One region of the Waltera sp. genome, then DNA from elsewhere that is predicted to be linked to it. Evidence: predicted binding sites of a transcription regulator. Region 1 holds the regulator's gene; the other holds the start of a gene.
What was found. Region 1 encodes NrdR, which represses ribonucleotide reductase genes. Its sites were predicted from a motif close to CACAANATNTTGTG; they were not measured.
Positions count from the first base shown of each region.

Region 2: the regulator NrdR is predicted to act here: its motif matches at 3,893-3,906, upstream of nrdD (anaerobic ribonucleoside-triphosphate reductase).

Region 1 covers NZ_JBKVQF010000001.1:152,850-158,608, forward strand. The annotation lists gene sigG (RNA polymerase sporulation sigma factor SigG) at 1-684, opposite strand, end outside; gene ACLTOH_RS00660 (YlmC/YmxH family sporulation protein) at 847-1,080, shown strand; gene nrdR (transcriptional regulator NrdR) at 1,134-1,598, shown strand; gene ACLTOH_RS00670 (oligosaccharide flippase family protein) at 1,688-3,028, opposite strand; gene nifS (cysteine desulfurase NifS) at 3,165-4,343, shown strand; gene nifU (Fe-S cluster assembly scaffold protein NifU) at 4,370-4,807, shown strand; gene mnmA (tRNA 2-thiouridine(34) synthase MnmA) at 4,813-5,759, shown strand, end outside.
Region 2 covers NZ_JBKVQF010000012.1:37,857-43,615, reverse strand. The annotation lists gene ACLTOH_RS08345 (manganese efflux pump MntP family protein) at 1-193, shown strand, start outside; gene ACLTOH_RS08340 (radical SAM protein) at 240-1,604, shown strand; gene ACLTOH_RS08335 (hypothetical protein) at 1,759-2,151, shown strand; gene ACLTOH_RS08330 (DUF5685 family protein) at 2,226-3,083, shown strand; gene ACLTOH_RS08325 (J domain-containing protein) at 3,073-3,816, shown strand; gene nrdD (anaerobic ribonucleoside-triphosphate reductase) at 4,024-5,759, shown strand, end outside.

The DNA of each region.
Region 1 (5,759 bases):
CTGGGTCTTTCCTTCGAAAAAGCGCAGGGAGATGATATGGCGTTCTCTGTCGTTCAGACGTTTCATGGCCTCACTGAGGGAGAGATGTTCCACCCACGTCTCTTCCTTATTTTTTTTGTCACTGATCTGGTCCATGACGTAGAGGGTGTCACCACCGTCGGTGTAGACCGGTTCGTAGAGGCTCATGGGATTCTGCATGGCATCCAGGGCATAGACGATGTCCTCCTTGGAGATACCTACTTCTGCGGCAATCTCTTCCATGGTGGGCTCCTTCAGATTTTTCCTGGTCAGGGTATCGCGGGCGTAGATTGCCTTGTAGGCGGTGTCCTTCAGAGACCGTGAAACACGGATACTATTGTTATCCCGTAAAAATCTGCGTATCTCACCGATAATCATTGGAACCGCGTAGGTGGAAAATTTTACACCCAGCGTGGAATCAAAATTGTCGATGGCCTTGATCAGACCGATACAGCCGATCTGGAACAGATCGTCCACATTTTCCGCACTGCCGGAAAAGCGTTTGATCACGCTCAGGACCAGACGCAGGTTGCCTTCGATGTAGGTCTCTCTGGCGGCGGTATCTCCCTCCCGGATCTTTGCGAAGAGAGCTTCCTTGTCCGCTGCCTTTAGCAAAGGCAGTTTTGCTGTATTGACACCGCAGATTTCTACTTTTCCCTGTACCATAGAGACCTCCCAAGTTTTCTGAATCGTTGCTGATTTTTGATAACTACAGTATTCACAGGAGAGTCAGTGACTATACCGGCAAGAAAGATTTTCCAGTTTTTCCCGAACGGGAAGCGGAGAGGTATCATATAATAAATAGAAAGAAAACGGGAGGAGCAGAGTATGCTTTTTTCCGAGTTAAAATGCAAAGATGTGATCAATGTCAGAGACTGTAAAAAGCTGGGGCATGTATGTGATCTGGAGTTCGATGAGTGCAGCGGATGTATCTGTAAGATCATGGTGCCGGGTGGAAACCAGTGGCTGGGATTCCTGCGCTGTGAGCCGAATATCGTCATCCCGTATAAGGACATCAGACAGATTGGACCGGACATAATTTTAGTTGACATTAACTGCTGAATCTTCTATAATCTTAACATAAATAACACGTGGTTTTTATAAGGAGGATGCCTATGAAATGTCCGTTCTGTAGCCATGAAAATACCAGAGTCATCGATTCGAGACCGGCGGAAGATAACAACTCCATTCGCCGCCGTCGTGTATGTGATGAATGCGGTAAGCGATTCACCACTTACGAGAAGATCGAGACGATTCCGCTGATCATTATTAAAAAGGATAATAACAGAGAGGCCTATGACCGTGCCAAGATCGAGGCAGGGGTGCTCAGAGCCTGTCATAAACGTCCGGTCAGCGCACAGCAGATCACGACTTTGGTGGATGAGGTGGAGAACGAGATTTTCAACAGGGAAGAACGGGAGATCCCCAGCGGCACCATCGGTGAGCTTGTGATGAATAAGTTAAAGGATCTGGATGCGGTTGCTTATGTGAGATTTGCGTCCGTGTACCGGGAGTTCAAGGACGTGAATACCTTCATGGATGAGCTGAAGAGTGTTCTCAACGATAAGAATCACAATTAAAATCAGAACAGGACTTCTGTATTTACGGAATAGCACACCTCCGTCTGCCCGGCATAAGTTGGACAGGGAGGTATTTTTATGCGATAAATTCAGAAAACTGTGTTTTGGCGGAAGAAACGGTACAGACAGAAAAAATAGATTCCGGCAAGTACCAGCTGGCTGACCAGAATCCCCCACAGATATCCCTGCATACCGATCACGGGAATGGCAAAAAATACGAACAGGAGCCGGATCAGAAGACAGACCACGTTGGAGACAAAGATCCGCCCCGCCATTCCCAACCCCTGCAAAATGCTAGAGAGCGTGGTATCCAGATACAAAAAAGGACAGATGAATCCCAGCGTCACGATGAAATGCCCGGCCAGTTCACTGTGGAACAATTCGGTTCCCATCCAATCCCCCAGAAAAAGAAAACCGCACAGACAAAGAAAGCCCATGAGACTGCAGTATTTTACGGTACGCAGAGTGTCGTTCCATACGGCTTCCCGGTCACCTTTTGCATGATTTTCGGAGATGGTGGGGAGGAGAAGGACTGCCACGGAACCGGTGAGAGCATTGGGAAAAAAGATCATGGGCATGGCCATACCGGTGAGTACGCCGTATACACTTAAGGCTGTGGTGGTATCATAACCGTAGAGCAGAAGCTTCTGGGGAATGGAGACAGCTTCGATGCTCTGCAAAATATTCAGAACGATACGATTGGCGGTCAGGGGCAGTGCCATGCCCAACAGATCCCGGTAGACCGCGGAAGAAGGACAGATATTTTGCAGGGAAAGAACAGAGGCATCCGGATACAGGTGTATGTACAGGCAGATCAGAGCGATCAGCATGGACAGAAGCTCGCCGACGGTCAGACCTAAGACGGCCGCATTGATGGAGGGGGTGCGCCCCTCAGACAGATCGGCTCCGGTGACGAGAAAGACACAGCCGACTCTGGCCAGCTGCTCCAGAAGCTGCGTGAGGGCAGGAACGGAAGCTTTCTTTTTTCCATAGAAATAGCCGTTGATGCAGGCATGCAGCGCGGCAAAAGGAATAGAGAAGGACAGAATCCGCAGCATGGATATGGTACGGGCTTCTTTTAACAGGAAGGTTCCTATGGGTTCTGCGGCGAGAAACAGGACAGCATTGACTCCAAGGGACAGAGGGAGCGTGATGCTTGCCCCGGTCAGCAGCGTTTTCAGGTCATCGGAACGCCGCCCCGCAGTATTGGCGGCAACGAATTTGGAGATGGCGGTCTGGTAGCCGGCAGCTGTCAGGGAAAAGGAGAGAGACAGTGCGGGACTGAGCAGCTGATAGATCCCCATTCCTTCTTCTCCGAAGAGCCTGGACAGGTAGATCCGGTAGAAAAAACCGATGATGCGGGTGATAAGACCGGTGATCGTCAGAATCAGAGTACCGAAGATCAGAGGATGACGTTTGGCATGCTTCATAGCTTTTCGTTGGATCCTTTGCAGATAAAAGATCTTGCAAAAGTATATTCCATCCACCTTGTTGACAGAACTGCGCGGTGAATGCTATCATGAATAACAGTGAAATAAGCATGAAAATATGCGGAAATGAGGCAGTATGATATATTTAGATAATGCAGCAACTACCAAAACGGCACCGGAGGTCGTGGATGCGATGCTTCCGTACTTCAGTGAATACTACGGCAATGCCAGCACCATCTACAGTCTGGGTGCCGAGAGCAAGAAGGCCATGGATCATGCCCGCCAGACCATCGCAGACAGTCTGGGTGCGAAGCCGGAAGAGATCTATTTTACTGCCGGCGGTTCTGAGTCCGACAACTGGGCATTAAAAGCCACCGCAGAAGCCTATGCTTCCAAGGGAAAACATATCATTACCACGAAGATCGAGCATCATGCCATTCTTCATACCTGTGAGTATCTGGAGAAGCGAGGCTTTGAGATCACTTATCTGAATGTGGACAGAGACGGACTGATCAGTCTGGACGAGTTGAAGGCAGCCATTCGCCCTGACACGATTCTGATCAGTGTAATGTTTGCAAATAACGAGATCGGTACCATCGAACCCATTGCCGAGATCGGTGAGATCGCGAAGGAGCACGGTGTATTGTTCCATACCGATGCGGTACAGGCGTATGCACAGGTTCCCATCAATGTGGATGAAATGCACATCGACATGCTCAGTGCCAGCGGCCACAAATTAAACGGGCCCAAGGGTATCGGCTTCTTATATATCCGCAAGGGTGTGAAGATCCGTTCCTTTGTACACGGCGGAGCACAGGAGAGAAGCCGCAGAGCCGGTACAGAGAACATTCCTGGTATCGTGGGACTGGGTGCTGCTGTAGAGCGCGCTATGCGTATTATGGATACCAAGACTCGCAAGGAGATCGAACTGCGGGATTATCTGATCGGACGTCTGGAGAACGAGATCCCTCACTGCTGGCTGAACGGTCACCGCACGAAGAGACTTCCGAACAATATCAACTTCTCCTTCCTGTTCATCGAAGGAGAATCCATGTTGATCATGCTGGATATGAAGGGTATTTGCGCTTCCAGCGGTTCTGCATGTACTTCCGGATCTCTGGATCCTTCCCATGTACTGCTGGCTATCGGCTTAAAGCATGAGGAAGCACACGGCTCCTTGCGTCTGACCTTATCTGAGGAAAGCACGAAGGAAGAGATGGACATCGTGGCGGAAGAAGTGAAGAAAATTGTACAGAGACTGCGGGATATGTCTCCTTTATATGAAGATTTCCTGAAAAGCCAGAAGAACAACTAAGTGAGAAAGAAGAGGATAACAGATACATGTACAGTGAAAAAGTAATGGACCACTTTCAGAACCCCAGAAATGTAGGGGAGATCGAGGATGCCAGCGGCGTAGGTACCGTGGGCAATGCAAAGTGCGGAGATATTATGAGAATGTTCCTGGACATTGACGAGAACGGGATCATCCGGGAAGCAAAGTTCAAGACCTTCGGCTGCGGCGCTGCCGTAGCTACCAGCTCCATGGCTACCGAACTGGTAAAGGGTAAGACCATTCAGGAAGCATTACAGGTAACGAACAAGGCTGTAATGGAGGCTCTGGACGGACTGCCGCCCGTAAAGGTACACTGCTCACTGCTTGCAGAGGAAGCGATTCATGCAGCACTGTGGGATTATGCAGAGAAGAACCATATCACCATCGAAGGACTGCAGAAGCCCAAGAATGACATCAGTGAGGGCGAAGAAGAGGAAGATTATTAAGATCTATGAAGAAAAAAGTAGTAGTAGGCATGTCCGGGGGAGTAGATTCCTCCGTGGCAGCCATGTTATTGAAGGAACAGGGCTATGACGTGATCGGCGTCACTATGCAGATCTGGCAGGACGAAGAGGAAGCAGCCAAGGAAGCCAACGGCGGCTGCTGCGGACTGTCGGCGGTGGATGATGCCAGAAGAGTAGCACAGAGACTGGAGATTCCTTATTATGTCATGAACTTTAAGAAGGAATTCAAATGCCATGTCATGGACTATTTTGTGGCAGAGTATTTAAGAGGCCATACCCCCAATCCCTGTATTGCCTGCAACCGTTATGTGAAGTGGGAATCCCTGCTGCAGAGAAGCCTGGAGATCGGGGCGGATTATATTGCCACGGGACATTATGCGAGGATTGACAGGCTGCCGAATGGCCGTTTTGCCATCCGTAATTCCGTTACCGCAGCCAAGGATCAGACCTATGCGTTGTACAATCTGACCCAGGAGCAGCTGGCACATACCCTGATGCCGGTGGGTGAATATACCAAGGATGAAATCCGCGTCCTGGCAGAGGAGGCGGGACTTCCGGTGGCGCATAAGCCGGACAGTCAGGAGATCTGTTTCGTGCCGGACAATGATTATGCTTCCTTTATTGACAGAGAAGCCGGCGAAAAGGTGCCGGGACCGGGCAATTTTGTCACGGAGGACGGCAGGATCTTAGGCCGGCATAAGGGCATTACCCATTATACACTGGGACAGCGCAGAGGACTGGAACTTCCTATGGGGGAAAGAGTGTTTGTCACCGCCATCCGTCCCGAGACCAATGAAGTCGTCATCGGTTCCAATCAGGAACTCTTTACGGATAAAGTGCTGTGCGATCATGTGAATTATATGACAGTGGAAGATCTGACAGAGCCCACCAGAGTATTGGCGAAGATCCGTTACAACCATAAGGGAGAATACGG
Region 2 (5,759 bases), on a different contig from region 1:
TGGCATGGGCTTTTTAGACACCAGAGTAACGGTGCAGATCATTCAGCTGGCAATTATGGCTGCGCTGGCGGTCATCGCCGGCATCTATGCGGGATATCGGATCGGGTGTCATGGAAGAAACCGTGTACTGATCAGTGGAGCGCTGATCTTCCTGCTTGCCGGCGTGGATGTATTGTTTCGATATTACATCTGAAATACCGTGATTCATAGAATAAATAGACAAAAGTGAGGTAAATCGTATGGCAGACGCAAAACACAAAGTTGAGAGAGCTGCATTTGGCGCAGCAATCGACGGAATTCTGAAGTATGTGAATAAGGACGAAACAGACAGAGAAAAGGCATTCTTAAAGCTGGTAGATCTGTCGGAAAAATTTATGGGAGATACCTTCCGCAAGGAAAGCTATGATGCGGCAAGACGTATGATCCAGGATCCGGACAGCAAATGGATGCAGTATGTGAACCGGATCTTAAACGAAGTGGATCCCCATGTCATCAAAATGTCCGCACTGGACTATGGTTTTGAGGCGGCGTTCTGCGGTAAAAAAGAGATCAACGAGATGCGTGTGAAACATCAGTGCAATATCCCCTGGCTGATCCTGATGGATCCCACCAGTGCCTGCAACCTGCATTGTACCGGCTGCTGGGCGGCAGAGTACGGCAATCGTCTGAACTTAAGCTTTGAAGATATGGATCGCATCGTTACCCAGGGTAAGGAACTTGGTATCTATCTGTATTTCTTCACCGGTGGCGAACCTCTGGTCAGAAAGGATGACATCATCCGTCTGTGCGAGAAACACGATGACTGTGGCTTCCATGCATTTACCAACGGCACGCTGATCGATGAAAAATTCTGCCAGGAGATGAAGCGGGTAGGCAACTTCTCCGTAGCTATCAGTCTGGAAGGCTTCGACGAAGTGAACGACTTACGCCGCGGCAAGGGCGTGTTTGATAAAGTAATGCATGCCATGGATCTGATGAAGCAGTACGGTCTGATCTTCGGAACTTCCATCTGCTATACCAGCAAGAACTATAAAGTAGTCACCAGTGATGAATTCCTGGATATGATCATTGAAAAAGGTGCCAGATTCAGCTGGTATTTCCATTATATGCCCGTAGGCAATGATGCATCTACCGAATTGCTCTTAGATCCGGACCAGAGAGAATATATGTATCACCGTATTCGTGAAATCCGTGCCATGAAGGGCGGAAAACCTATCTTTGCCTTCGATTTCCAGAACGATGGAGAATATGTGGGCGGATGTATCGCAGGCGGCAGAAACTACTGCCATATCAATCCAAACGGCGATGTGGAGCCCTGTGTATTCATCCATTATTCCGGTGCCAATATCAAGGAAGTAGATCTGCTGACTGCGTTGAAGCAGCCACTGTTTATGGCATACCGTGCGAACCAGCCTTTCAACTGCAATCACTTAAAGCCCTGCCCGATGCTGGAAAATCCGGAAATCTTACAGCATATGGTGCATGAGACCGGAGCACATTCCACTGATTTACAGTCACCGGAGTCTGTGGAGCATCTGTGCGGAAAGTGCGCAGAATACGCGAAAAACTGGGATGAACGGGCCCAGGAACTGTGGAATAAATAATAGTTCTTTTACAAAAGTTTATACTTAGTTAATTGCTTTTTGCCTTTCGGCATACCATAATGTAGGTAACATTCAGAGGAGACTTCGCGAAGGAGACTCTGAAAGATTTGGATAATGTGTCCCCTGTATGGTGGCGGACGAAAGGTGGTACTTCATGAAAGAGAAGTTACAGCGTTTCATGTGGGGGCGTTATGGCAACGACCGCTTCAATCAGTTTTTGATGATTGTGGCTCTGGTCTGCCTGACGCTCTCTTTTTTTGGTCTGAGAATATTTTATGTGCTGGCTCTGGCCCTGTTAGTCTATGCGTATTACCGGATGTTTTCTAAAGACCTGAGTAAGAGGAGTGCCGAGAACCAGTGGTATCTGAAGAAAGAAATGAAGGTTCGCGGATGGTGGCAGCGAAAGAAAAAGGCTATTGCCGGTCGTAAGGAGTACAAGATCTATAAATGCCCGAAATGCGGACAGAAGATTCGGGTACCCAGACATAAGGGGAAGATCGCAATCCGGTGCAGAAAATGCGGTGAAGAATTTATCCGCAAGACCTGACGGGAAAATCCTGTGGCAGGATCACGGGAAATGAAAATTGGAATACAGAAATATAGGAAAGGGTGGTGAGCCAGATGTTCGGATATATTGTGATCAATCAGTCGGAAATGAAATTTAAGGAGTATGATGTTTATCGATCCTATTATTGCGGATTGTGTCAGAGCCTGAAGGAACGTTACGGTGTCCTGGGGCAGCTTTCTCTGAATTACGATATGACTTTTATCCTGATGCTGCTCACCGGCTTATATGAACCGGAGGAGCAGGAGGCCCAGTGCAGATGTGTGGCCCATCCTTTGGAAAAACATCCCACAAGAAGAAATCTGTTTACGGATTATGTGGCAGATATGACGGTACTTTTTTCCTGCTATAAAGCGGAGGACGACTGGGAGGACGAGCATAGTCTGAAGGGACTGGTGTACAGTTATCTGTTGGGAAGAAAATTCCGTAAAAAACCGTTATTATATCAGGAAAAAGTAAGAAATATCTCACTGGCCATGCAGGATTTTGCGGATGCGGAAAAGCAGGGCAATGCGGATATTGATACCATGGCGGGATTGTTTGGCAGAGTCATGGCACAGATTGTATCCTGTCGTGAGGATGAGTGGAAGGACAATCTGGAGAGACTTGGATTTTTCCTGGGAAAATTCATTTATCTGTTGGATGCCTATGAGGATATCGAGCAGGACCTCAAAAAAGGAACCTATAATCCGTTAAAGAAACGGTATGAGGAACCGGGCTTTGAGGAGGAATGCCGGCAGATCCTGACCATGATGATGTCGGAGTGCTGTAAGGAGTTCGAACAGCTTCCTATTTTACAGAATGTGGATATTCTGCGGAATATTCTGTATTCCGGTGTATGGTGCCGTTATGAGATCGTGCGGAAGAAACGGATGAAAGACAGTGCAAAAGAGGTAACGGGAAATGACTTATGATCCATACAGTGTTCTGGGAGTGAGCAGAGATGCCTCCGAGGAGGAAATAAAAAAAGCATATAAGGCACTGAGCCGGAAATACCATCCCGATGCCAATATCAACAATCCCAATAAGGATCAGGCGGAAGAAAAGTTCAAGGAGATCCAGGCAGCCTACCAGCAGATCATGAAGGAGCGGACCGAAGGCTACAGTTACGGTGGCGGATATGGCAGGCAGACCTATGGTGGTAGCGGAAGCGGCTACGGTGGAAGCCAGGGATATGGCGGCTACGGTCAGGGATTTGGAGACTTCTGGCAGCAGGCAGGCTGGCAACAGCAGACTTCTGGCTATGAAGAAGAGCCCAGACTGCGGGCAGCCGGTAATTATCTCAGAAACGGCTATTACAGAGAGGCCAGAAATACGTTGGACGGCATGGGAGAGCATGAGAAGACGGCCAGATGGTATTACTACAGTGCCATGGCACACATGGGCCTTGGAAATAATGTAGCGGCGCTGGAACATGCAAACAAGGCGGTGGCGCTGGATCCCCAGAATATGGAATACCAGATGCTCCTGCAGAGACTACAGAGCGGGGGACAGTGGTATGAGAGCAGACAGGCAGCCTATGGCTATCCCCATGTGGGTGGCAACGACCTGTGCCTGAAAATTTGTCTGGCCAATCTGTTCTGCAACCTTTGCTGTGGCGGTGGCGGTTTATGCTTCGGCGGTTATGGTGGAAGAGGAATGTTTTAAAAAAGATACTTGCTTTTTCCATGTATCCTCACTATAATATTAGATACAAGATGTAGATACGAAATTACTTGGAAAACACAAAATCTAGTGAGACACTATGATTTGCAGAAAAAGTCGTGTCGGGAACTTGCTTCCGATGCGGCTTTTCTTTCGGCTTATGCAGGAATTCGTATCTTATGGGAATGATATAAAGTGAGGGAAACAGCAATGAAGATTCAGAAGAGAGACGGCAGAGTAGTGCCCTATGAAGAGGAGAAGATCCGGGAAGCAATCCATAAGGCCAACAATGAAGTGGAGGAGCGGTATCGTGCCAGTGAGGGACTGATCGAGGAGATTCTGGAGGATGTACAGCAGGAGGGCAGACAGACCCAGACCGTGGAGCATATCCAGGATATGATCGAAGAGCATCTGGTAGAGCACAATAAATATACTCTGGCAAAGAAGTATATTGTATACCGTTACCAGAGAAGTCTGCTTAGAAAGTCCAATACTACGGATGAATCTATTTTAAAACTGATCCGGAATGAGAATAAGGAGCTGGCGGAGGAAAATTCCAACAAGAATACCCGTCTGGCTTCCACTCAGAGAGACTATATTGCGGGTGAAGTGTCCCGTGACGTTACCAGACGTCTGCTTTTGCCGGAGCATATTGCCATGGCGCACGACAACGGTGTGCTGCATTTCCATGATGCGGATTATTTCATCCAGCCGATCTTCAACTGTTGTCTGATCAATATCAAGGACATGCTGGACAACGGCACTTCCATTAACGGCAAGATGATCGAGTCTCCCAAGAGCTTTCAGGTGGCATGTACCGTGACCACCCAGATCATTGCGGCAGTGGCCAGCAACCAGTACGGCGGCCAGAGCGTCAATATCAAGCATCTGGGGAAATATCTGCGTAAGAGTAAGGAAAAATTTGCAAAACAGCTGGAGGAAGAATTCGGGGATACTCTGGATCAGGCAGCCAAGGACAAGATCGTGCAGATGCGTGTGCATGACGAACTGAAATCCGGTGTGCAGACCATCCAGTATCAGATCAATACTCTGATGACCACCAACGGACAGTCTCCTTTTGTCACACTTTTCCTGCATATCGATGAGAATGACGAATATGTGGAAGAGACCGTGCAGATCATCATGGAGATCCTGCGTCAGCGGATCGAGGGGACCAAGAATGAGAAGGGCGTCTATGTGACTCCTGCTTTCCCGAAGCTGGTCTATGTATTGGATGAAAACAACTGCTTAAAGGGCGGAAAATATGACTATGTGACCAAACTGGCCGCACAGTGCTCTGCCAAGAGAATGTATCCCGACTATATCTCCGCGAAGAAGATGCGCGAGAATTACGAGGGAAATGTATTTTCCTGCATGGGCTGTCGTTCTTTTCTGTCTCCCTGGAAGGATGAAAACGGAGAGTACAAATGGGAAGGACGCTTCAATCAGGGCGTTGTCAGCATCAATCTTCCGCAGATCGGTATTCTGGCAAAAGGAAATGAAGAGAAATTCTGGAAACTGCTGGACGAGCGTCTGGAACTGTGTTATGAAGCATTGATGTGCCGTCACAAGGCACTGGAAGGTGTGGTATCCGATGTGAGCCCCATCCACTGGCAATACGGAGCCATCGCCCGTCTGAAGAAGGGCGAGACCATCGACAAATACTTGCACAATGGTTATTCCACCATGTCTCTGGGATATATCGGACTGTATGAGACCACGTATCTGATGAAAGGATGCAGCCAGACCGTGGAACCCGGCAAGGAATTCGCCCTGCGTGTCATGGATTATATGAAGGATCGCTGCGCAAAATGGAAAGAGGAGACCGGTATTGCATTCAGCCTCTACGGAACTCCTGCTGAGACACTGTGTTATCGTTTCGCAAGGATCGACCGGGAAAAATACGGTGATATTTCCAATGTCACCGATAAAGGATACTATACAAA